One region of the Paenibacillus ilasis genome, then DNA from elsewhere that is predicted to be linked to it. Evidence: riboswitches for the same ligand, from Rfam matches in the RefSeq annotation. Region 1 holds a riboswitch; each other region holds the start of a gene.

What was found. Region 1 has a riboswitch for cyclic di-AMP ahead of ACETK5_RS21970 (hypothetical protein). Riboswitches for the same ligand answer to the same signal wherever they lie in the genome.
Region 2: it holds a riboswitch for cyclic di-AMP, as region 1 does, so the genes downstream of both, ACETK5_RS32350 (G5 domain-containing protein) here and ACETK5_RS21970 (hypothetical protein) in region 1, are expected to answer to the same signal.
Region 3: it holds a riboswitch for cyclic di-AMP, as region 1 does, so the genes downstream of both, ACETK5_RS31995 (C40 family peptidase) here and ACETK5_RS21970 (hypothetical protein) in region 1, are expected to answer to the same signal.
Region 4: it holds a riboswitch for cyclic di-AMP, as region 1 does, so the genes downstream of both, ACETK5_RS00445 (TrkH family potassium uptake protein) here and ACETK5_RS21970 (hypothetical protein) in region 1, are expected to answer to the same signal.

What each region holds. Positions count from the first base shown of each region.
Region 1 covers NZ_JBHDJG010000002.1:408,134-413,278, forward strand. The annotation lists gene pruA (L-glutamate gamma-semialdehyde dehydrogenase) at 1-108, opposite strand, end outside; gene ACETK5_RS21965 (proline dehydrogenase family protein) at 312-1,232, shown strand; gene ACETK5_RS21970 (hypothetical protein) at 1,293-1,754, opposite strand; cyclic di-AMP (ydaO/yuaA leader) riboswitch at 1,888-2,061, opposite strand; cyclic di-AMP (ydaO/yuaA leader) riboswitch at 2,606-2,774, shown strand; gene ACETK5_RS21975 (hypothetical protein) at 2,905-3,315, shown strand; gene ACETK5_RS21980 (potassium-transporting ATPase subunit F) at 3,474-3,542, shown strand; gene kdpA (potassium-transporting ATPase subunit KdpA) at 3,573-5,145, shown strand, end outside.
Region 2 covers NZ_JBHDJG010000009.1:47,288-52,432, reverse strand. The annotation lists gene ACETK5_RS32360 (HD domain-containing protein) at 1-379, shown strand, start outside; gene ACETK5_RS32355 (TatD family hydrolase) at 472-1,239, shown strand; cyclic di-AMP (ydaO/yuaA leader) riboswitch at 1,445-1,659, shown strand; gene ACETK5_RS32350 (G5 domain-containing protein) at 1,930-3,117, shown strand; gene rnmV (ribonuclease M5) at 3,304-3,855, shown strand; gene rsmA (16S rRNA (adenine(1518)-N(6)/adenine(1519)-N(6))-dimethyltransferase RsmA) at 3,852-4,736, shown strand; gene yabG (sporulation peptidase YabG) at 4,850-5,145, shown strand, end outside.
Region 3 covers NZ_JBHDJG010000008.1:52,005-57,149, reverse strand. The annotation lists gene ACETK5_RS32005 (GNAT family N-acetyltransferase) at 107-607, opposite strand; gene ACETK5_RS32000 (C40 family peptidase) at 745-1,218, opposite strand; cyclic di-AMP (ydaO/yuaA leader) riboswitch at 1,224-1,363, opposite strand; gene ACETK5_RS31995 (C40 family peptidase) at 1,756-2,229, opposite strand; cyclic di-AMP (ydaO/yuaA leader) riboswitch at 2,233-2,372, opposite strand; gene ACETK5_RS31990 (hypothetical protein) at 2,721-3,548, opposite strand; gene ACETK5_RS31985 (M1 family metallopeptidase) at 3,560-5,145, opposite strand, start outside.
Region 4 covers NZ_JBHDJG010000001.1:65,778-70,922, reverse strand. The annotation lists gene ACETK5_RS00460 (succinate dehydrogenase cytochrome b558 subunit) at 1-27, opposite strand, end outside; gene ACETK5_RS00455 (LysR family transcriptional regulator) at 376-1,293, shown strand; gene ACETK5_RS00450 (potassium channel family protein) at 1,327-2,001, opposite strand; gene ACETK5_RS00445 (TrkH family potassium uptake protein) at 2,018-3,358, opposite strand; cyclic di-AMP (ydaO/yuaA leader) riboswitch at 3,423-3,567, opposite strand; gene ACETK5_RS00440 (CPBP family intramembrane glutamic endopeptidase) at 3,859-5,145, shown strand, end outside.

The DNA of each region.
Region 1 (5,145 bases):
CGATTGGCCAAGCTCGGCTTCGACTCCGGATAACGCCGCATCGTATAACTTGTTGTTCCACTCGTTGTTGAAATCCATAAATGGTTCGTTCCGAAAAGGTACGCGCATGGGAGGCCCCTCCTTAACATGATATGAATCGAAGCTTAAGGTCTATGGTCCAGCTGCTGAATGCATCATGGTGGGGTGTTTAGGATCTTCTGGTGAGAAGCTCTATGTTAGATATGTATGTCTTCCTGCATGCCGTCATGATTTTTGCATATGAGTTAAGATAGAGTGCATTTTGGTTTACCTTTTGCAAAGGGGGCGCACGCATGGACGGAACCGAGCTTTACCGTAAAGTGATCCTGACGGTGTCCGGTAATAAATTCGTGAAGTGGTTGTCGATCAAGTACGGTCGGAAATTGGCGGGCAGATTCATAGCCGGCGATACCTTGGATGAGGCGCTGGATGAAATTGAGAGGCTGAACGAGAAGGGCATTCTCGTCACGCTCGATCATTTGGGGGAGGGTATCACGACGCTGGATGAAGCGGCCGGGTACCGGGAGGAGTATTTGAAGCTTGTGGAAGGGATTGCCAAGCGGGGAGTGAAATCGAACGTATCGCTGAAACCGACACAGATGGGGATGGCACTGGACCCCGAGATGGCTTACGAGAACATCAAGCTGGTGGCGAAAAAGGCGAAAGAGCACCGGAACTTCGTTCGTCTGGATATGGAGGATTCCCCGTACACCCAGGCCACGATTGACATGACACTGCGGCTCCATCAAGAGGGGCTGACCAATGTGGGGACTGTGATGCAGGCCTACTTGTTCCGTACGGAGGAGGACGTCAAGAATTTAATGCATGCCGGTGTTAATCTGCGGTTGGTGAAGGGGGCGTACAAAGAGCCTGGAACCATTGCCTTTCAGCAGAAGCGGGAGGTTATTGACAACTATAAGAAATTGATCAAAATGCATTTTGATCAGGGCGCCTACGTCGCGATTGCTTCGCACGATGACCACATCATCGACTGGGTGAAGGTGTTTGCCGAGCAGAGCCGCATAGACAAACAGGAATTTGAGTTTCAGATGCTGTACGGGCTGCGGATGAACGATCAGGCTGCGCTTGCGCAGGACGGCTACCGCATCCGGTGTTATATGCCTTACGGAACGATGTGGTACCCGTATTTCACCCGGCGGCTGGCAGAGAAGCCGGCTAACCTGATGATGGTGCTCAAAAATATGTTCAAGTGAGCGGGGGAAAACAACCAATTGCAATGGAAGCGAGGACGGTAGCTCTTTCTAGCTGTCGTCCTAGAAATAATACGCCTCCGAGCAGTTCATTAGGTAGGAACGCTCCAGCGGAAGGCTACCTAACCGCTCACGGGTGATGTGCTGTTGCAGATTGGCCTCCAGATCGGTGAGGGCCGATACGGCGAGTTGCATCCGTACAGATCCCCATTGCTGCTGCTTCTGGGCATAGCGAACGGCCTCCGTCACGGGCATGCCTCTCAGCCTTGTAAAGACGGATGCCCAGCGGACCAGATCCGCGAACTCTCCCGTGCTTGGCAGTGCATATTCGGCATACCCGGCCGCGTTTTCGCAGCTGATTTTAAACAAACCGCAGTTACCGCCTTGATCGCTCGAGGGGATAAAGCGTTCAGCCGAGCTCTGGTCGAAACGGAACATCTCCATGTTGCGGATGGGCTCTTCACATATTACAGGCGATGCGGTTTCGATGACGGGTGCCAGTGCGGCCTCGATGAGTTTCGTCATGATCTACGCTCCTTTATAGGAATGTTATATGCACGGCAAAAAGGCCTGGTGAGCAGAGATACCCCGCTCTCCAGGCCTATTTATCGTTAGAGGCCCTACTCCAGTGGGCGCTTCCGCTTAAGGCTCGGGTGGTGTTCTCTCTCAAAACGCGCCTACGAGGTTAGCTGACGGATTCGGGCTTGAGAGCACCCTACCGCAGCGCCTGACCATCAGGCCTGCGGATTCACCCCGTTCACCAACAGAAGCCCCATTGGCGATTTTGGTTCCCCCGTCTCCCGATCTGTCGGGAGCTCAGCGTAAATGAATGTTTCGAATAGATGGATGAATCATACGCCGGAGGAATCTAAAAGTAAATGGCCATATGGGACGGATACATTCCGAAAATCGATAAAAACCGCAAAAGAAAACGTGTACATTGGGTCGTGTCATCTATTATCATGGCAAAATCTCGGTATCTCGATAGATTACGATAAATATAAGAAAACAAGAGAAATACATAGTATAGAGCAGTATTCTGGAGATAATGGAGCGGAATTGGTCCGTTCCTGTTCGACATAACGCCACATGTGTTTTTGCTCACATTTACATCCTGCAAGGCCGGACGTATGATACGAACTATGAATTGACGGTCATCAAAGACCATGGCATACGGGCAGCCGCTCCATGAAGGTCTAAAGGCAGTGTGAGAGCTGCGCCTGGCTCTTTATGGATTGAATCTTGAGCGAAGGCACCATGGGCCTTCACTGAAACAGCAGGATGATGCGACTCTCACCGCGTAAACCTCCTGATGCTGTGCTGTTCGCCTAGTCTGGACGACAAGTCAATGGCTAATAGAATAACATGCTACTCGTTTTTAATTTTCGCTGAGTCCTTGAATGGAAAAGGAACGGGGGAACCAGTCGGGAGATGAACTTGATCTCTCTGGGGTGAATCCTGTAGACAAGATAACGGTCTATGGGTAGGGCGACTCTCACGCCCGAATCCGTCAGCTAACCTCGTAAGCGTATCGAGAGAGGCAACGATTGTCGTGGACTTGGGCCATGGTGTATTTCACCGTGTCCTATTAAGGAGCCTGCGGGAAGAGTTCTTCTCTTTCCACGGGCTTCTTTGTTGTTGCCTTCTCTTTCTGACCTTAGGAGGAGAAAAGAAGATGGAGAAACCGCAGGAATTCATCCTGGTATCCGCGCCGAACAAGGCCGGGGAGGAATTCGTCCGCCAGTTGATTCAAAAACATGTTTCGTTTGCGGCCATAGCCAACAACCGGGCTGAGCAGGAGAGGTTGCGAGATCTGGGCTGCAAACACATTATTCTGATTGATACAAGAGACGAGCAAACCTGGATCATTCCTGAGTTTTCCGTCAGCAAGGTGTTTCTGTTCGAAAGCAGCTTGAATCTGTGCTGTCGCTATTTACGGATTTGCCGGACTTGGACCGCAGAGTCGATTTATGTGATCACCCATTCCAGCAATCCGCGATTGATATACAAAGGGTTGGGTGCTGATGTGGTGCTTCATACGAACCATCGTCACGTGGCCTTTCTCATAGCGTCTATTGGCAGTTAAGCGTTTGGCTGATTTCACAACGAGTTTCGGGAGGTTGTATTCATGCAGGATTTAGTTATGTTGCTTATTTTGGGAGGAACCTACGGACTGCTCATGCTGTTTATGTCCTGGTGCGGGCGTGTGGTTTCGGAACCGGAGGCTGATCAGCCGTGATGATCATGTTGATATTCACGATTTTTATTTTTCTCTATTTGATTTATGCGCTGATTCACCCTGAAAAATTCTAGGGAAACGGCTGAAGGAGGAAGGCATTCGTCATGGGCATTTTACAAATTGCCATCGTTATACTCGTTCTGGTGCTGCTGGTCAAGCCGCTGGGAACTTATCTATACCAGGTGTTTCGCAATGAAAGCAATGGAACGGACAGATGGTTCTTCTGGGTGGAGAAACCGATTTTCGCTCTGATCGGCTTGAAAGAACGCAAAGGGATGACATGGAAAGGGTATGCCGTCAGCTTTGTGTTAACGAATATCGTGCTGGTTGCGGCGGGGTACTTGATTCTGCGGCTGCAAAAGGTGCTGCCGCTGAATCCGAACGGCATCGGTCATATGGAACCGACCTTGTCGTTCAACACGATCATCAGCTTTATGACCAATACGAATCTTCAGCATTACAGCGGGGAGTCGGGATTGTCTTATATGGCCCAGATGGCCGTCATTACGATGATGATGTTTACATCCGCCGCGACCGGGCTGTGCGTGGCGATTGCTTTTATCCGGGCGGTAACCAGCAAGGGCACGACCGTCGGCAACTTCTTTGAGGACTTCGTTAAGGCCCACACCCGGGTATTCATCCCGGCAGCGTTCATCATTGCGATGGTGCTGGTGGCGCTGCAGGTACCGCAGACGTTAAAGCCTACGCTCAGCGTCACGACGCTGGAAGGAAGCGAGCAGCAAATTGCGGTAGGACCGGTGGCTGCACTCGAATCGATCAAGCATCTGGGCACCAATGGGGGCGGGTTTATGGGAGCCAACTCGGCGCATCCATTCGAGAACCCGTCCCCGCTGACCAATGTGATCGAAATTCTGTGCATGTGGAGTCTTGGGGCGGCGCTCCCGTATACGTTCGGTTTGTTCGCCAAGAGCCGCAAACAGGGCTGGATTATTTTTTCGGTAATGATGACCTTATTTATCGGATTCCTGTCGCTGAACTATGCCGCCGAAACCAACGGCAATCCGGCGTTGAACCGCCTGGGCATCGACGTTTCGCAGGGCAGCATGGAGGGCAAAGAGGTCCGGTTCGGGATCGCCCAATCCTCCCTGTTTACGACGGTGACAACCGCGGCCACGACCGGGTCGGTTAACAACATGCATGATACGCTCACGCCGCTCGGCGGGATTACGCCGCTGTCCCTGATGATGCTGAATTCCGTTTTTGGCGGAAAAGGTGTTGGCCTGATGAACATGCTCATGTACGCGATCCTGGCGGTGTTCCTGGCTGGTCTTATGGTTGGCCGAACCCCCGAGTTTCTCGGCAGAAAAATCGAGGCCCGGGAGATGAAGCTGATTGCGATTGTCATTCTGGTACATCCATTGATCATCCTGGCTCCGACCGCACTTGCACTCATGACGGACGCGGGGCAGGCGGGCATTGCCCATGCGGGCTTTCACGGTATCTCACAGGTGCTTTACGAATACACGTCATCCGCGGCCAATAACGGTTCCGGATTTGAGGGTCTGTCGGATAACAAGCCGTTCTGGAACGTTACAACCGGACTGGTCATGCTATTCGGGCGTTACATTTCGATGATTGCCCTGTTGGCAGTGGGCGGCTCGCTGATGCGGAAGCAATGGGTTCCCGAGACGCTCGGGACGTTCCGGACCGATAATA
Region 2 (5,145 bases), on a different contig from region 1:
CGAATTATGCGGCCGTTTCATGCACCGAAAGCTCTACAAATATGTAGAAATCGACAATATCGATCTGGAAACCATCGACGGGATACGCCAAGCGTTCCGTACCGTGGGATTACATCCGGAATATGACCTGGAGATTGATTTTCCAACCGATCTTCCTTATGATAAAGTTCATTCCGATATGCCGCTTAACGAGAAACAGATTCTGCTTCTAGATCGGCATGATGAGCTGAAGGAAATCTCGGAGGTATCCGATATTGTACGCTCGATCAGCGGCATTCATAAAGGACGATACCATCTTTATTATCCGGAGGAGAAGGTGGGTCCGCTGCTGGCTCAAATGCCGGAGAAGATAGCCGGTGTTTTCAAACAACAACATTAACCCAGTGGGAATAATAACGCTTGGTGCATTTGTAATTTACCCAACTAATGGAAGATATACGACACAGAAACGACAGGAAGGAGAGTGTGATTATTATGCTGTTCGACACGCACACTCATATGGACGCTCCCCAATTCGACGAAGACCGGGAAGCGGCTATCCAGCGGGCGCTTGAAGCCGGCGTCACCAGGATGATCAATATCGGATTTAACCGGGAGACGATCCCGACCACGATGAAGCTGGCAGAGACTTATGATTTTATTTACGCGGCGGTGGGCTGGCATCCTGTAGATGCGATTACCATGGAGGATCAGGATCTCGATTGGATCGCTGCTTTATGCAGTCATGAGAAAGTGGTGGCAATCGGCGAGATCGGTTTGGATTATTATTGGGATACATCCCCGAAAGAAGTCCAGCACCGTGTGCTTCGACGTCAGATCGGACTTGCCCGGGAGTTGAACATGCCCATTGTCATTCATAATCGGGATGCGCATGAAGATATCGTTAACATTTTGCGGGAGGAAAAGGCCTCCGAAGTCGGCGGTGTCATGCATTCCTTCTCCGGAAGCTGGGAAACGGCCAAAATGTGCTTGGATATGGGATTCCATATCTCATTTGGCGGGCCGATTACGTTCAAGAATGCGAAGCAGCCCAAAGAGGTTTTGGCACAGGTTCCGCTTGATCGATTATTGATCGAAACGGACGCGCCTTACCTGACACCCCATCCCTTCCGCGGAAAACGAAATGAGACCGCATATGTAAAATTGGTGGCGGAGGCGGCAGCCGAAATTCGAGGGTTGTCCTATGAGGAATTGGCCCAAATTACCACCAAAAATGCGCTGGAACGATTTGGCATTTAACGAAAACGAGAGCAAAAGTGATGAAAAAGAGAGCAATCGCGATTAATTAAAGTTTTTTAATCAGAAAAGGCGTTGATATTACAATATTTTAACCTTTTACATGAGAAAATGTGGTTGAATGTTGCTTTACAACCTGCATGTAAACAGGATATCATCTTTTCAGTGATAAGAAGCTGTGATGTGCAGATCGCAGCCGAATATTTCATGAACCGTCTCGCTTAATCTCCGAAATTCTGGAGAACGGGGGAACCGATACTGCAGTGCATACTGGTCTGAATGCACGAAGCTGTATTTGATTTCTTTTTCGGGTCTTTGGGGTGAATTTGAAGGATCTCGCCATGAGCGGGTATCCGGATATAGGGCGTCTCTCTTACGTCCGAACCCGACAGCTAACTCCGTAAGCGAAATAAGAGGGGAAATCTCGTGCATACCATTTCCATGATTTCATTCATCAGGAAGCCACGTTAGAGCCTCTAGTACTCTTTCAATGGCTTTCTTTTATTTTTGAATAATGGAGAAGGGATCATCATACTCTTGGTAAACAGGAGGTGATGGCAGATGGACGGAAGACGGGAATTGACGCAGGGTGTAGATAGATAGCAGGATGCCCTGTGAGAAAAATTGCTATAGTCACGTCAAATGCATTCATGCGTTTACCTAGACGGCGGGACTATGAAGGAGGATGGAATAGTGGGCATTTTTCAACCTGAAGAAACCCATGAATCACAATCATCCAGCATGTCTTACGCATTGAGATGGAAGCATGACAATTTGCGTCAACTGATGTTGCTCGGCGCCATGGGTGCCGTTACGGTATCACTTCTCATATCGTTGGTTGTACATGATCAGGCAGGCAAGGAGGTTCAGCTTGTCGTCGACGGCCGGGTCACTACGGTGGAAACACGTGGATCGTTGCTGCAGGAATTGCTGGATGAGCAAGCGATCACGTTGAGTCCCCAGGATCAGATTTCGATGCCTCTGAACGGCGCGATCCAGGACGGAGACCGAATTATCATTGAACGGGCAATTCCAGTCAAAGTTACGGTAGGCAGCACAACCAAAACCATATTTACATCCCAGGATACGGTTGATCATGTACTCAAAGAGGCTGGCGTTACGATCCAGGGTGAAGATATAGTACAACCGTCGCAAGACACGAAGCTGACCAGCAATATGAATATCCATGTCGTTCGCGTCACGAAACAAAAAGTCAAGGAGACGGAAGACCGCGAATTCCGCGTGATCAAGACAGCCGACCCATCGCTTGAAAAGGGCGATAACCGCGTCATTCAGCGGGGCGAGCCTGGTCTCATGGTGAACCATTACGAGAAGGTCTACCACAATGGCAAGCTGGTTTCCAAGACGAAGGTCTCCCAAGAGATTGAGCGCAGAACGAAGGATAAAATCATTGCCGTAGGCACGAAAAAAGTGGAGAAGCCTGTTATCGTTCAGGCGGCAGCCACCGATGTAAAAGCTACACCGGCTAAATTGTCGGGCACGAAAAAAGTAACGACCGCCAAGGCTGTGGAGAACAATGTAGTCTCCCGCGCAGGCGTTGATTTTAAATACAAGAAGGTATTGAACAACGTGTCGATGACGGCGTATTCCGCCGAGCAGCAAGGAATCGGTACGCGCACTGCATCCGGCACACGCGTTACTGAAGGGCGCACCATCGCCGTTGACCCTAACATCATCCCAATCGGATGGTGGGTCTATATCGAAGGCATTGGCTTCCGTCGTGCTGAAGATACGGGCGGTGCCATCAAAGGCAACAAAATCGATGTTTATTACGATTCGTTGAAATCGGCCATGAATTTCGGCCGGAAGAGCGGCCGCACCGTTTACGTGATCGGTCCGGTTAAGCCTGAATTGAACTAGACGCATGAATTCCAATTTACATTGCCATTCTAATGCTATACTATTTAGCTTATAATATATGATGATCAAGAAGAGGGAATATTTCCTCTTCTTTTGTTTTGTTAAGAACGGAGTATTTAAGGCCAAGTTGGTTGAACCTTAAAGTTGTACAGGCCTGCTTTGCTTGGGAAGGAAGAGAACGAACGCATGATTAAAGAAGTGATTGTTGTGGAAGGCAGAGACGATACCGTTGCCATTAAACGGGCCGTAGACGCCGATACGATCGAAACGGGCGGTTCAGCGATCAACAAGCAAATCCTGAAACGCATAGCGCTTGCCCAGGAGCGCAGAGGCGTTATTATATTGACAGATCCTGACCATGCAGGGGAGCGGATCCGCAAAATCGTGGATCAGGGGGTGCCTGGCTGCAAGCATGCCTTTATTCCCGAAGCAGATGCTACCCGCAAAGGGGATATCGGCGTGGAGAATGCCTCGCCAGAGGCGATACGGCGTGCGCTGGATCGGGTTCATACCTCCTTTGAGGGTGGAGAGAGCCTGATCAGCTTGGAGGACATGCTGGAGGCTGGATTATCAGCGCACCCGGAGGCGGCGGCAAGACGTATGGCGATGGGAAATCTGCTGGGGATCGGATATTGCAACAGCAAGCAATTCCATAAACGATTGGCCATGTTTCAAATATCGCGTGAAGAATTTCTGGCCGCACTTGCACAACTGGAAGAAGGGGGCGTAAGCCAATGAATCGGATCGAGGATATATCAACACCAAGACGGACGAAGGAGATCATCTCACGGCATGGATTCTCCTTCAAGAAGAGTCTGGGTCAAAACTTTCTCATTGATCAGAATATTCTGTATAAAATTGTGGAAGCTGCAGGACTGGATGAAGATAAGGGAGCTCTTGAGATCGGTCCTGGTATCGGTGCATTAACCGAGAAGCTGGCACAGACGGCAGGAACCGTCACCGCGGTCGAAATTGATCAGCGCCTGATTCCCATCCTGAGGGAGGTCCTGGAGCCCTATGAGAATGTGAAGGTGCATCATGGGGATGTACTGAAGGTCGATCTTCATGAGCTGTTCCGTCAGGATTTCGCGGACGTATCGAAGGTAAGTGTGGTTGCCAATCTGCCGTATTATGTTACGACGCCGATTCTCATGAAGCTGCTGGAGGAAAAGCTGCCGTTGGAGAATATTGTGGTGATGATTCAGAAAGAAGTGGCAGAGCGGATGGCAGCGGCACCGGGAAGCAAGGATTACGGCAGCCTTAGTATTGCCGTTCAATATTACAGCGAACCTAAGCTGGTCTGTATTGTGCCGCACACGGTGTTTATCCCGCAGCCGAATGTCGCATCGGCGGTTATCCGCCTGGCGGTCCGGGAACAGCCTCCTGTCAGCGTAGAAGACGAAGGGTTCTTCTTCGAGGTGGTCCAGGCTTCTTTCGCACAGCGGAGGAAGACGATTGCCAACAATCTGAAGAGCCGGTTTTTTCCAGGGGAAGGTCGTGAACGGCTGGAACAATTGCTCCAGCAAGCGGGCATCGAGCCCTCACGGCGCGGTGAGACCCTGAGTATTGAAGAGTATGCCCGGCTTAGCAACATATTGTACAATGCGGATATACGTTAATACAGCCATTAGAGAGCCCATAAGACCCGTCGAGGTCTCAACGCGATAAATTGATGTTTCGTAAGAACCAATAGTCACAGTAGCCCATACCATAGGGTAGGGGTGATGTTGTGATGAACTTGGGAGACTTGGTCGTTCGTAAATCCTACGGCGGCGATGTAACGTTCCGGGTAGAAGGCATGCGGCAAAATAATAATATTGTCATCAAAGGGACGGAATTCCGGTTACTGGCCGATGCTCCCGCTGATGATCTGGTCACGGTCCCGCATCCCACCTTAAGCGAACGAACAAAGCAGGCACAGATCAAAGCCAATGAGTCGCTGGACCGCCTGCAGAAGCACAGACAGGAGCAGGGCGAGCGTCAACTGGCGAGCCTGCGCAATATTGAAGGCGGACAGCTTGCGGATAA
Region 3 (5,145 bases), on a different contig from region 1:
CCAACATCCATAGACAGCATAGCCAGTTGTGACAAAAAAAGCAACTATACGGCGTGGCTTCATAAAAAGTACACAAAATTGTGCTTTTTCATATAGACAAAGATTACTATTCCTCATTTGCCGGGGGCTCATACACCATACAATGGAAAAGGGCGTTACCCGTTGGCGTAAGCCGCTCGTACGTATCGGTGATGTGAAAGCCCGCCCTTTGATAAGCGCGAATCGCACGCTCATTCCAGGTCAACACCTCCAGGTCAATTTCGTCGGCAGGGCGCCTCCGCCTGGCTTCCCGGACAATCGTCTGCATAAACCGTTTACCCATTCCACGCCCGCACCAATCAGGCCGCATGCCAAGTCCGATTCGTGTAACCTCATGCATCGGAAACAGTTGGGCAAACCCCCAAAGGGCCTCCCATTCATCCAGAATCGAGATGTACTGCCTCTGGCGAATGTCCGGATCGCCAAACTCCACCTCAAGCCCTTTCATCTGCTCCCAGGGAAGAAAGCCATAGATATTATAGGGAGGAGGATAGGTCCAGGCGCATATTTCTTCCGCGTGCTCTTCACGCATGATTACAGTGTGAAATGAAATCGGTGTTGCATCCATTTGCGAAATCCTCCTATCGTATGCATGAATAATAACCATTTTACGAATATTCAAGTCACATCAAAAAGCCCGTCAAAGAGAGGTAAGGGCTCCTTTAACGGGCAAGCAGTATGTATAGGATGATTAGCCTCTATAACTTAGGATGTTTCACCGGTTGACTCTTCATACTTATCATTGCTCATAATACGCTTCGCACCCACGTATCGCTGATCATAGTACTCCTCTGAAAGGCGGTTAATTACCACGCCGCGGTTGGAGGAGGCATGGGCAAATTTGTCATCGCCGACATAAATGCCGACGTGGGAGATGCCCTGGCCCGATGTGTTGAAAAACACTAAATCGCCAGCGCGCAGCTCCTTACGGGATACACTTGTCCCCATGTCGAATTGAGAGCCGGATTGATGCGGTAGCTTCAGACCGAGTTTAGCATATACATACATGGTGAAGCCGGAACAGTCAAATCCGCTCGTGGTCGTGCCGCCGTAGCTGTATTTTGTACCTAGCACCTTATCGATTTCGTGATCCAGCGCACGATCCGCAAACACGCTGCCAACGCCCAAAGTGAACAACAGCGTGATACTCAGGGCTGCTGTCGATAATGTTTTCTTCAGCATGGAAAGCTCCTTTTCGTTGCCTGCGAGGTTAGCTTGAGGGTTCGGTTGAAGGTTCCCTATGATCTCTTGACGGCAAGATCAATTCACCCGTGGGTTGGTTCCCCCGCTTCCCGTTCGGCCGGGAATTCGGCATAGCAATCTATGATTAAAGCACTTACATTAATGACAAAGTTGTTACTGCGTCCATTCTATCAGACAGCAAGCGAGATTGGCAATTATTTCTTGGTGAATTTCGCTATTTTTCAATAGCATTAGCCGTCGAAGCATCGGATAAAATCAATATTTTTCCAAAATGGGTGTTTAATGAAGGGAGAGAAGGGTATATAAAGGGTAGAAGATGTGAAGACATGGCGAAGTGAAGTGAACTTGTAGAATAAATTTCATTTTTTTTCGAAAAGCGGGAACTTTTCCGTTGTCCTGAACGTTATAAAGGTATAGACAGAATAAACAAAAGAAAAAAGCCGCTGGATGAGATCGGCACAATCTCATAAGCCCAGGGCTTTCTTGTAAGAGTAAATCAATAAAGTTCCAACATTAATTGTAGTTCACAGCTACAGATTTGTACGTATTTTGACTCATAATTCTCTTAGCGCCTACATATCGGTTGGCATAATAGCTCTGGCTTAGCGGACTGATAATGACACCACGCGAAGATGAGGAATGAGCGAATTTGCCGCTCCCAACATATATACCCACATGAGATACACCTCTACCGGATGTGTTGAAGAACACGAGATCGCCAGCTTTCAGGTTGCTCTTGGATACTGCCGTACCTACTTTGTATTGAGCTGCAGATGTACGCGGCAGGCTAAGGCCAAGCTTCTTGTAAACATAGCTGGTGAATCCGGAGCAGTCAAAACCATTCGTTGTGGTTCCGCCTGTTTTATAAGAGACACCAATGGCTGGTTTGATTGCAGTATTTAATTTGGAATCGGCGAAAGCGCTTCCGGTCCCTAATGTGAGTGCGAGTGCGAGGCCTAGAGAAACAGCCGTTAACTTCTTTTTCAAAACAAAAGCTCCTTCCATTGCCTGCGAGGTTAGCTTAAGGGTTCGGTTGAAGGTCCCCTATGATCCCTCTCTTGCGAGATCAATTCACCCAAAACGGATCCCCCGCTTCCCATATCGTTATGGGAATTCGGCTCCTTAAAATGTTGATGAACCCATTCATTGACGTCTGACGTTCCAACATAGATAACGAATTTACATCGTTCCAACAAAAAGTTACAGTAAAGATGACAAAGTTGTTACTAACATATTCGTTATTTTAGCAGAGTATTAACAATTTGGCAAACGAGGAAAGATCATTTTTAAACAAAAAAACCTGTCCCCATCTTGGGGAAACAGGTTTTTTTGTAATTTGGCGCTCAGAAATTTGTAATATAGAGGATAAATGAACTCTTATTCTTTGTAAAATCAAGACCCGGATAGAAACGTGTCACTTCGGATTACAGCTTATTCGCGAGCATGTTTCATCATTTCAGGGTAACGAATTGTAACGATTAAGGATGCGATGAGGAGGAATCTCTCCACAAATGATATTGAGCGGAAATTACCCAAATTTGGAAAAGTCCATTCAGAAAATAAGAGGCCTGCTGAATAATTAAGCCGATCAACCCGGCCCAGAAGAGCGAAGCCGAGCTCAGGAGCAACAGAATGACACAGGCGGATCCGCCGATGGTGATGGATAACAGCACTGCCGTGCCCAAGCGGCGGAAGAGCGCATGGAGAGAGCTGATCATACCAAAGTCTCCCGTGCGCCCGAACTGCATATAGAGCAATAACAGGCGGATTAGATAGGCGTACAAGAACCAGCCAACGGCATACGGCAGTGCATGAAGGGGCAGAACAGGCTCCTGAATCCCATTTAGCAGAATCGGAAGAATTTTGGGCAGAAGCCAGTAACCGGGCACAAAGGTGAGAATAAGCTCAATCAGATAGAATAGCGTTACAGGTTTCCACAGTTTGCGCATGCCAGTGAAGAAGAATAAACCACGCTCGCCCTTGGCTTCCTGGTGAAGGTTGTAGAAGATGCCGGCCCGAATGAGCGGGGTGAGAACCATCCGGATCAGGAGCAAACCGGCCAGAAGCCATCCGTAGGTGTGGACCGTGCTGCTCAGGGTTAGGCTCATCTCGCCCTCATAGAAGAATAACAGACGGCTGAGCTCGTTAGGGGCAGAATCCGGATATCGCATCAGAAGGGGAACGACTGCCGATTTTACGAGTCGGTACAGGCAGTATCCCCACAGCAAACGGTATAAGAAGAGCAGAATCGAGACGTATAGCTGGTCTTTAACACTGGTCCACCCTTGGCCTGCGTAACTTTTCATGTGCTCCCCCCTCACCATGACAGGCTGCCGAACAGCGTCTCCACAAGCTTGGTAATACTGAGATTCCAGCGTGTAACCACCTTCGGATCCATTCCTGCCTTCATATAGTTATTGATGTGTTTGTTCTCCAGGACGATGGAGTATTTGGGATCAACCATGGCCCAGGCGAGCGGAGTGCTGTACTCCAGGGTGTAAGTAACTTTGCCGTCCTTGCCGCTCCAGGTCCGCTCCACCGTTTTGCCATCCTCAAAGGCGAACACGATCGGCACATTGGTTATATCCCCGTCCTTGCTCGTAATCTTGACCGTAGACTCATAACGAGGATGTTCCGCCGTGCCTTTATTTTTGGTTTTGATCACGTCGATGGCGACATCCGCCATCTGGCTTCCATATACATATTGGTCAAAATACGGCTGCCAGGACGTTTTGCTTACTTGCTCTACAACTTTCTGGAAGTCGGACGTGGTCGGATGCTTGAACCGGTATTTCTGGGCATACGTATGAAGAATCTTCTCCATCATCTGCGGACCGACCTGCCGTTCGATGCCTTGCAGCACCAGCTTGCCCCTCGTGTAAACATTCAGTGCGTAGTTTTCGTGGGAGCTGTATTTCCAGGATTCCATCTTCAGCGGTGCAGGGGAAGTAATGGATGCTCCCTGAGCTGCCGTATTGGAGGTAATACCGTATTCTTTTTCCATCACTCGTTCTTCAGCATAGGTTGCAAAGGCCTCGTCCAGCCACGCTTCCTCAAATTCATTACTTGCGATCATTCCGTAAAAATATTGATGGGCGATCTCATGAATGACGGTCCGCTCCAGCTCATATCCCGGCGAATCGTTTTTGGCACCGAAGGCCGTGACCAGCGTCGGGTATTCCATGCCGCCTGCCCCGTTGCCCGATTCCGGCGGAACGACGATGGACAACGTGGAATACGGATAGGTTCCGTACCATTTTCCAAACGAAGCGAGTGCCGACTTGGCGGCATCAAAGTAACGCTCCTTTAAGTCTTTATGGGCCGGATCGAGATACAGCTTGATGCGGACCCCCGGTACGCCTGGTGCGGAGAATGCTTCTTCTGCCGTGACAAAGTTTGGCGATGCCGACCAGGCAAAATCATGCACATCATCCGCATAGAATTGATAAATTTTTTCCCCGTTTGATTTTTGGGCAGGCTTGGTAGGGAATCCGGTCGCCGCGACAATGTAATTTTCGGGCACTCGGATGCGAACGCTGTAGATGCCGAAGTTCGAATAGAATTCGGAGTTGCCATGGTATTGATGAAGATTCCAGCCTTCCTCTGTTCTTCCGCGAAGACCAGCGGGTTCATAGACCGAAAGTTTAGGAAACCATTGGCCGGCCATAATAAAATTCTCGGTGGTTCCCATGCGAGCAAATATTTTGGGAAGTTCGACCTCGAACTCCAAGTGAATGGTAACACTCTCCCCGCTCTTGATGGGTTTAGGCAGCCGGAGCTTGGCAAGGCTGTGATCCTTGATGTTGCCGTCATCCGGTTGAACAAATTGAAGGCGATGGGTCAGGGCCAGTCCTTCGGTTGTTTTCACGCTGGTAATGGCCATGGAGCCGTATCCGTCGTCTG
Region 4 (5,145 bases), on a different contig from region 1:
CAGCTTTCTGGAATAATACCCTTTCATCAGTTGACGTTCCCCTTTCCAATGTGCAGCGTTTTCATTTTCAATCTTTCCTATTTTCAGAACAATTACACTTGCCCTGTCCTAAAGAAGGTTGTTCAAAAAGCCCGCTTTTGATCACGAAGTGAATCAGGAAGCCATTCGGCATCTAAACCGACCTTTATGAACACGCATTAACCGTTGCAACGACAAAAAGCTGCCTATTTCGGCATTCGTGTGAACAACTTGTGTCATGTTTCATGTTACTCCTTTTTTTCTTATAATGGAATTGCAATATAATTATTAATCGTTATAATCTATACGCATAAGCAATGTTTTGCACGCATGTCTATTTTATATAGGAGGAATTCCATGTTCGAAGAACTGGACATGTTCGCCGTCGTCGTAGAGCAATCCAGCATAAACCAAGCCTCCAAGCTGCTTAACTTGTCACAGCCAGCCCTGTCCCGAAAAATAGCCAAGCTGGAGGATCAGCTCGGGCTGCAGCTGTTCAACCGCCGGGGCAAACGACTGGAGCTTACCTCCATCGGGCAGATTGTGTACACTTTTGCCTTGGAGCAGAGACAGCAGCAGATCAAATTCATGCAGACTCTGGCCCATTACCGGGAGGGAGATCAGATCTCGATCAACCTGGGCGCCAGTCTGACCACCCTTCAGACTACCTTGCCCCCGCTGGTCAATGCCTTCATGGAGCGTCATCCGGCAGCGGAAATCAAGCTGATCACCGGCAAGACCCATGAAATCGTATCTTATGTAAGGGATAAACGGGTCGATGTCGGCATTGTCGCCTCCTCCATCAACCAGCCGGGCTTGAACTGCATCCCGCTGTTTGATGACCATCTGGAGCTTGTCATCCCGTCCTCACATCCGCTGGCGGAAATCGAGGATGTTGGCATCGAGCAGCTTCAAGGCTTGCCGATGATCATTTTCTCGACCGGAACCTGGTACCGCAAGCTGACGGATGACCTGTTCCACCGCTGGGGTATTATGCCGGATATCCGGATGGAGATCGACTCCTTCGAAGCGATTGTCAGGCTCATCCCGACCTGCAAGGCGGCCGCGCTGCTGCCCAAATCCTATCTGAGGCCGCAGCTGTTGTCCGATAACGGGCTTGTTGACATTCATATTCCGGCACTCATTGAAACCCGGCGAACGACTTCGCTGATCTACGGCCAGGCCTCGGAGCTGAGCAAGGCGGCCAGCCGCTGGATTGACGAAACGGAAATTCTGTTCCGTAAGCTCGAAGAGGATAAAATGAAGAAAACCTGACGGATATAAGGTCGTCAGGTTTTTCTTCTATATTTATTTTTCCAGCATATTCACGACCTCAGACTCAAAGCGATCCACATTATCATTGGACCCGATAACCACCATAATGTCGCCGGAGTTCACCACATCCATGGCTGTCGGGGCTACGATAATGCCGGATTGTTTATTCAGGGCCACCACGCTGACACCGTAGCGAACCCTCGTATTGAGCTCACTAAGCGTTTTTCCGTCCATGCAGTCCGTGACCGTCATCTCCACAATCAGATAGTCCTTGGATAATTCGATATAGTCGAGCAGGTTGGGCGTGACAAGCTGATGGGCTACCCGAATCCCCATATCCCGTTCCGGAAAGATCACCCGGTCCACGCCCAGCTTCTCCAGTGCCCGGCCGTGCAGCACCGAAATTGCCTTGGCAACGACCATGGCAACACCAAGCTCTTTCAACAAGATGGCAGATAAGATACTCATCTGAATATCGTTTCCGATCGCAACAATCCCGCAGTCGAAGTTACGGATACCGAGCGATTTAAGCACCTCTTCATCCGTAGCATCCGCCACCACCGTGTGCGTCAGCAGCTCGCTCATATCCTCGACGACCTCTTCATTGCGGTCGATGCCGAGCACCTCATATCCCTGTTCCATCAGCTCAAGCGCCAGGCTGGCGCCAAATCGTCCCAAACCGATGATTGCAAATTGCTTTGGTTTCATGTCTCTCCTGTACTCCTTATCCAATAATCATTTTGCCTTCCGGATGACGATATAATTCTTTACCCTTTTTCGGCCCCAGTGCATAAGCAAGCGTCAAAGGCCCCAATCGCCCTGCAAACATCGTAATGCTGATCAATACCTTCCCAAACACCGTCAGATCAGGCGTTAAGCCCATGGAGAGACCCACCGTACCGAAGGCGGACGTCGTTTCGAAGAGGATCTCCAAGAAGTCCCCTTCCTCTGTCGTCGACAGAATCATCGATACGGTTAGAACGAGCAGCAGGGCCAGTAATGCAATGGTCAGTGCCTTCAGCACCCGCTCCTGGGCCAGGCGATACCGGAACATGACGATGTCTTCACGCCCGCGCATCATGGCGATGACCGCCCCCACCATAATGGTGAAGGTTGTGGTTTTGATACCGCCCCCGGTTGAACCTGGGGATGCTCCGATAAACATCAGAATCACGATAAAAAATTGCGTGGCCTGTCTAAGCCCCGTAATATCTATAGTATTCGCGCCGGCTGTACGCGGCGTTACGGATTGGAATAACGCGCCGAAGAATTTTCCGCCCCAATTCAGGGAGCCGAGCGTCCTCGGATTGGTGAATTCGAATATAAGAATGACGATAAATCCAACCAGCAGCAGGGTAGCCGTCATGGTGAGCACCACTTTGGAGTGCAAGGAAAGTCTCCGCTGTTTCCGGAAATCAATCAGATCGGATAGGACGATAAATCCAATGCCGCCTGAGACAATCAAAAACATCACGACAACGTTGACTACAGGATCGTAGACATACCCGGTCAAACTCCGAAAATCACCAAACAAATCGAAACCGGCGTTGTTAAACATCGTGACCGCATGAAAGACACCGTAATAAATCGCCTGGCCAAGCGGCATATCGAACGCCCAACGAATCGATAGAATGACAGCGCCGCAGGCCTCGATGATGAGGGAGTACAGCAGCACTCTGCGAATCAGCCTTACGATTCCTTCCATCGAGGACTGATTCATCGCTTCCTGCAGAATGAGACGATCCTTGAGCGATATGCGCCTTTTGAGAGCCAAGGCAAATAAAGTGGCCATCGTCATGAAGCCGAGCCCGCCGATCTGGATCAGCAGCATGATCACGACTTCTCCGAAGGAACTGAATGTCGTTCCTGTATCCACCACAACCAGCCCCGTTACGCAAGTTGCCGATGTCGAAGTGAACAAGGCATCGATAAACTCAAGCGGTTCACCCGTACTTGTGGAAATCGGCAGCATTAGCAGCGCCGTCCCGATGAAGATAATAGCTGCAAACCCAAGCACGAGAATCTGCGGCGGAGACAGCCTGAGCCAGTTAAATTTAGAGTTCAATCGGTCACCTTCTTAAAAAAAATCAAGAAAAAAAGACACTGGAAAACGCAGTGCCCTTACGGTCTGGTTCCTGTGCTGCAGCCTACGAGGTTAGCTGACGGATTCGGGCATTTCCACAGGTCGCCCTATTCATTATTCTAGGAATAATGAAATTCACCCCAATTACATGGTTCCCCCATTTTCAGTACGAAATTCGGCTGGAATATTCGGTTCCTTGAAGCATGATGTGATTATAACGCAATCCGGTACGTAACCCAATGCCGTTTTTCACCCAAAAAATCTTTAAAAGAACGCGAATTGGGCATATTCAAGAATACAAGCATAGGGTTCTCTAACGTTTTCGAAACCTTTCATTCATTTTCATCGATTTATTTCATTATTCCGGATATTGGGATAAGCTGCTAATGACTTTCATAACTATGTTATATTGACTCTATGCGTTCTTAATCAGGCATATCGAATACCAGTGGGAGTATCAACTTTCTTAGAGGAGGAATTTCATGAATCGTGCAAGAGAGGCCTTGAAGCTGAAGCCCAATCTGAAACAGCTCATCGCGCCTGCCGCAGTCGGCCTGATTCTGTTCCTATTATTTCAGGTGTTTCCGTCGACGAATCCGGATTCGACCGAGATGGCAACCCCGAATATCATATCCAAGGAGCAGGCTCGGCAAGCGGCTTCAAGCTTTGCTCAGGAGTTTTTGCAGTTTACGGCTGCAAAAACGGATGACGCATTGGTTACATATCAATCCAAATCGGAACTTTACGGATATCTGGCGAAGGAAAAGAAACTTTCGGAATACAACAAAACCTATGAAGCCAAATATCCCTATGACGTATACCGCGTTCGCTTCAGCGAACCGGGAGGCGATGCCCTCAATGTGGACGTGCACATGCAAAATTCAGGCATCGTCGGCTTCTCGTACGATTTCGCCCGCTCCAGCTATGAACGGATTGAGCTGAACAAGGGCGATGTACAAAGGCAGATGCTGCTTGTCGTCGAGGACGGCATGTCATTAGCCGAGAAGCAAGCTCTCGCAGAGCCTTGGCTCCAACGAGCGGGCTATGATCCGTCGCAACTGGAGCTGGTTACGCGGGAAGGGGAACCCCGGCTCCGGTATGTGGACCCGGAATCCAAGATTGGCGATTCCAGATTGGAGCACCGTTTCACCTTCGAACAGGGGAAATTACGCTCCTATGAGCCATCCTTTTCAGTCCCGGCCGCCCATTCCGCCTATGTCAACAAACAGACCCAGGATGCAACGCTGCTGACGCTTGCAGGGTATGGCCTGTTCACCCTTATCCTTGGCATTCTTGCGATTGTATACAGCGTGAAGACCAGAGCCTATACGTCCTTTAAGCGCGGCCTGTTCCTATCGGCGCTGCTGTTTATCATTCAGATGTTGAATACGTATAATCTGATTCCCGTTTTCCAATCCGAGGGGATGTCGCAAACCGGTATAATCGGAATGATGATTTTTTATGCGGTCTATTCGCTTATCTTCTCCGCGCTGCTCTATTTCTCCCTTGTCGGGGGCAACGGGCTATGGCAAAAAGAAGACGGACTCAATCCATGGCCTCGAGCCAAAGAACCCGGATACGGACAGTATGTACTGGACAGCATGAAGCTGGGGTATATGTGGGCTTTCATCCTGCTTGGGGTCCAATCCATTATCTTTGTCGTTCTGGGCCTAACCTTAAATACATGGTCCACCACGGATGCCACACAGTCTCCTTATAACATGCTCTATCCTTGGCTGTTTCCACTGATGGCTTGGCTGGCCGGCATA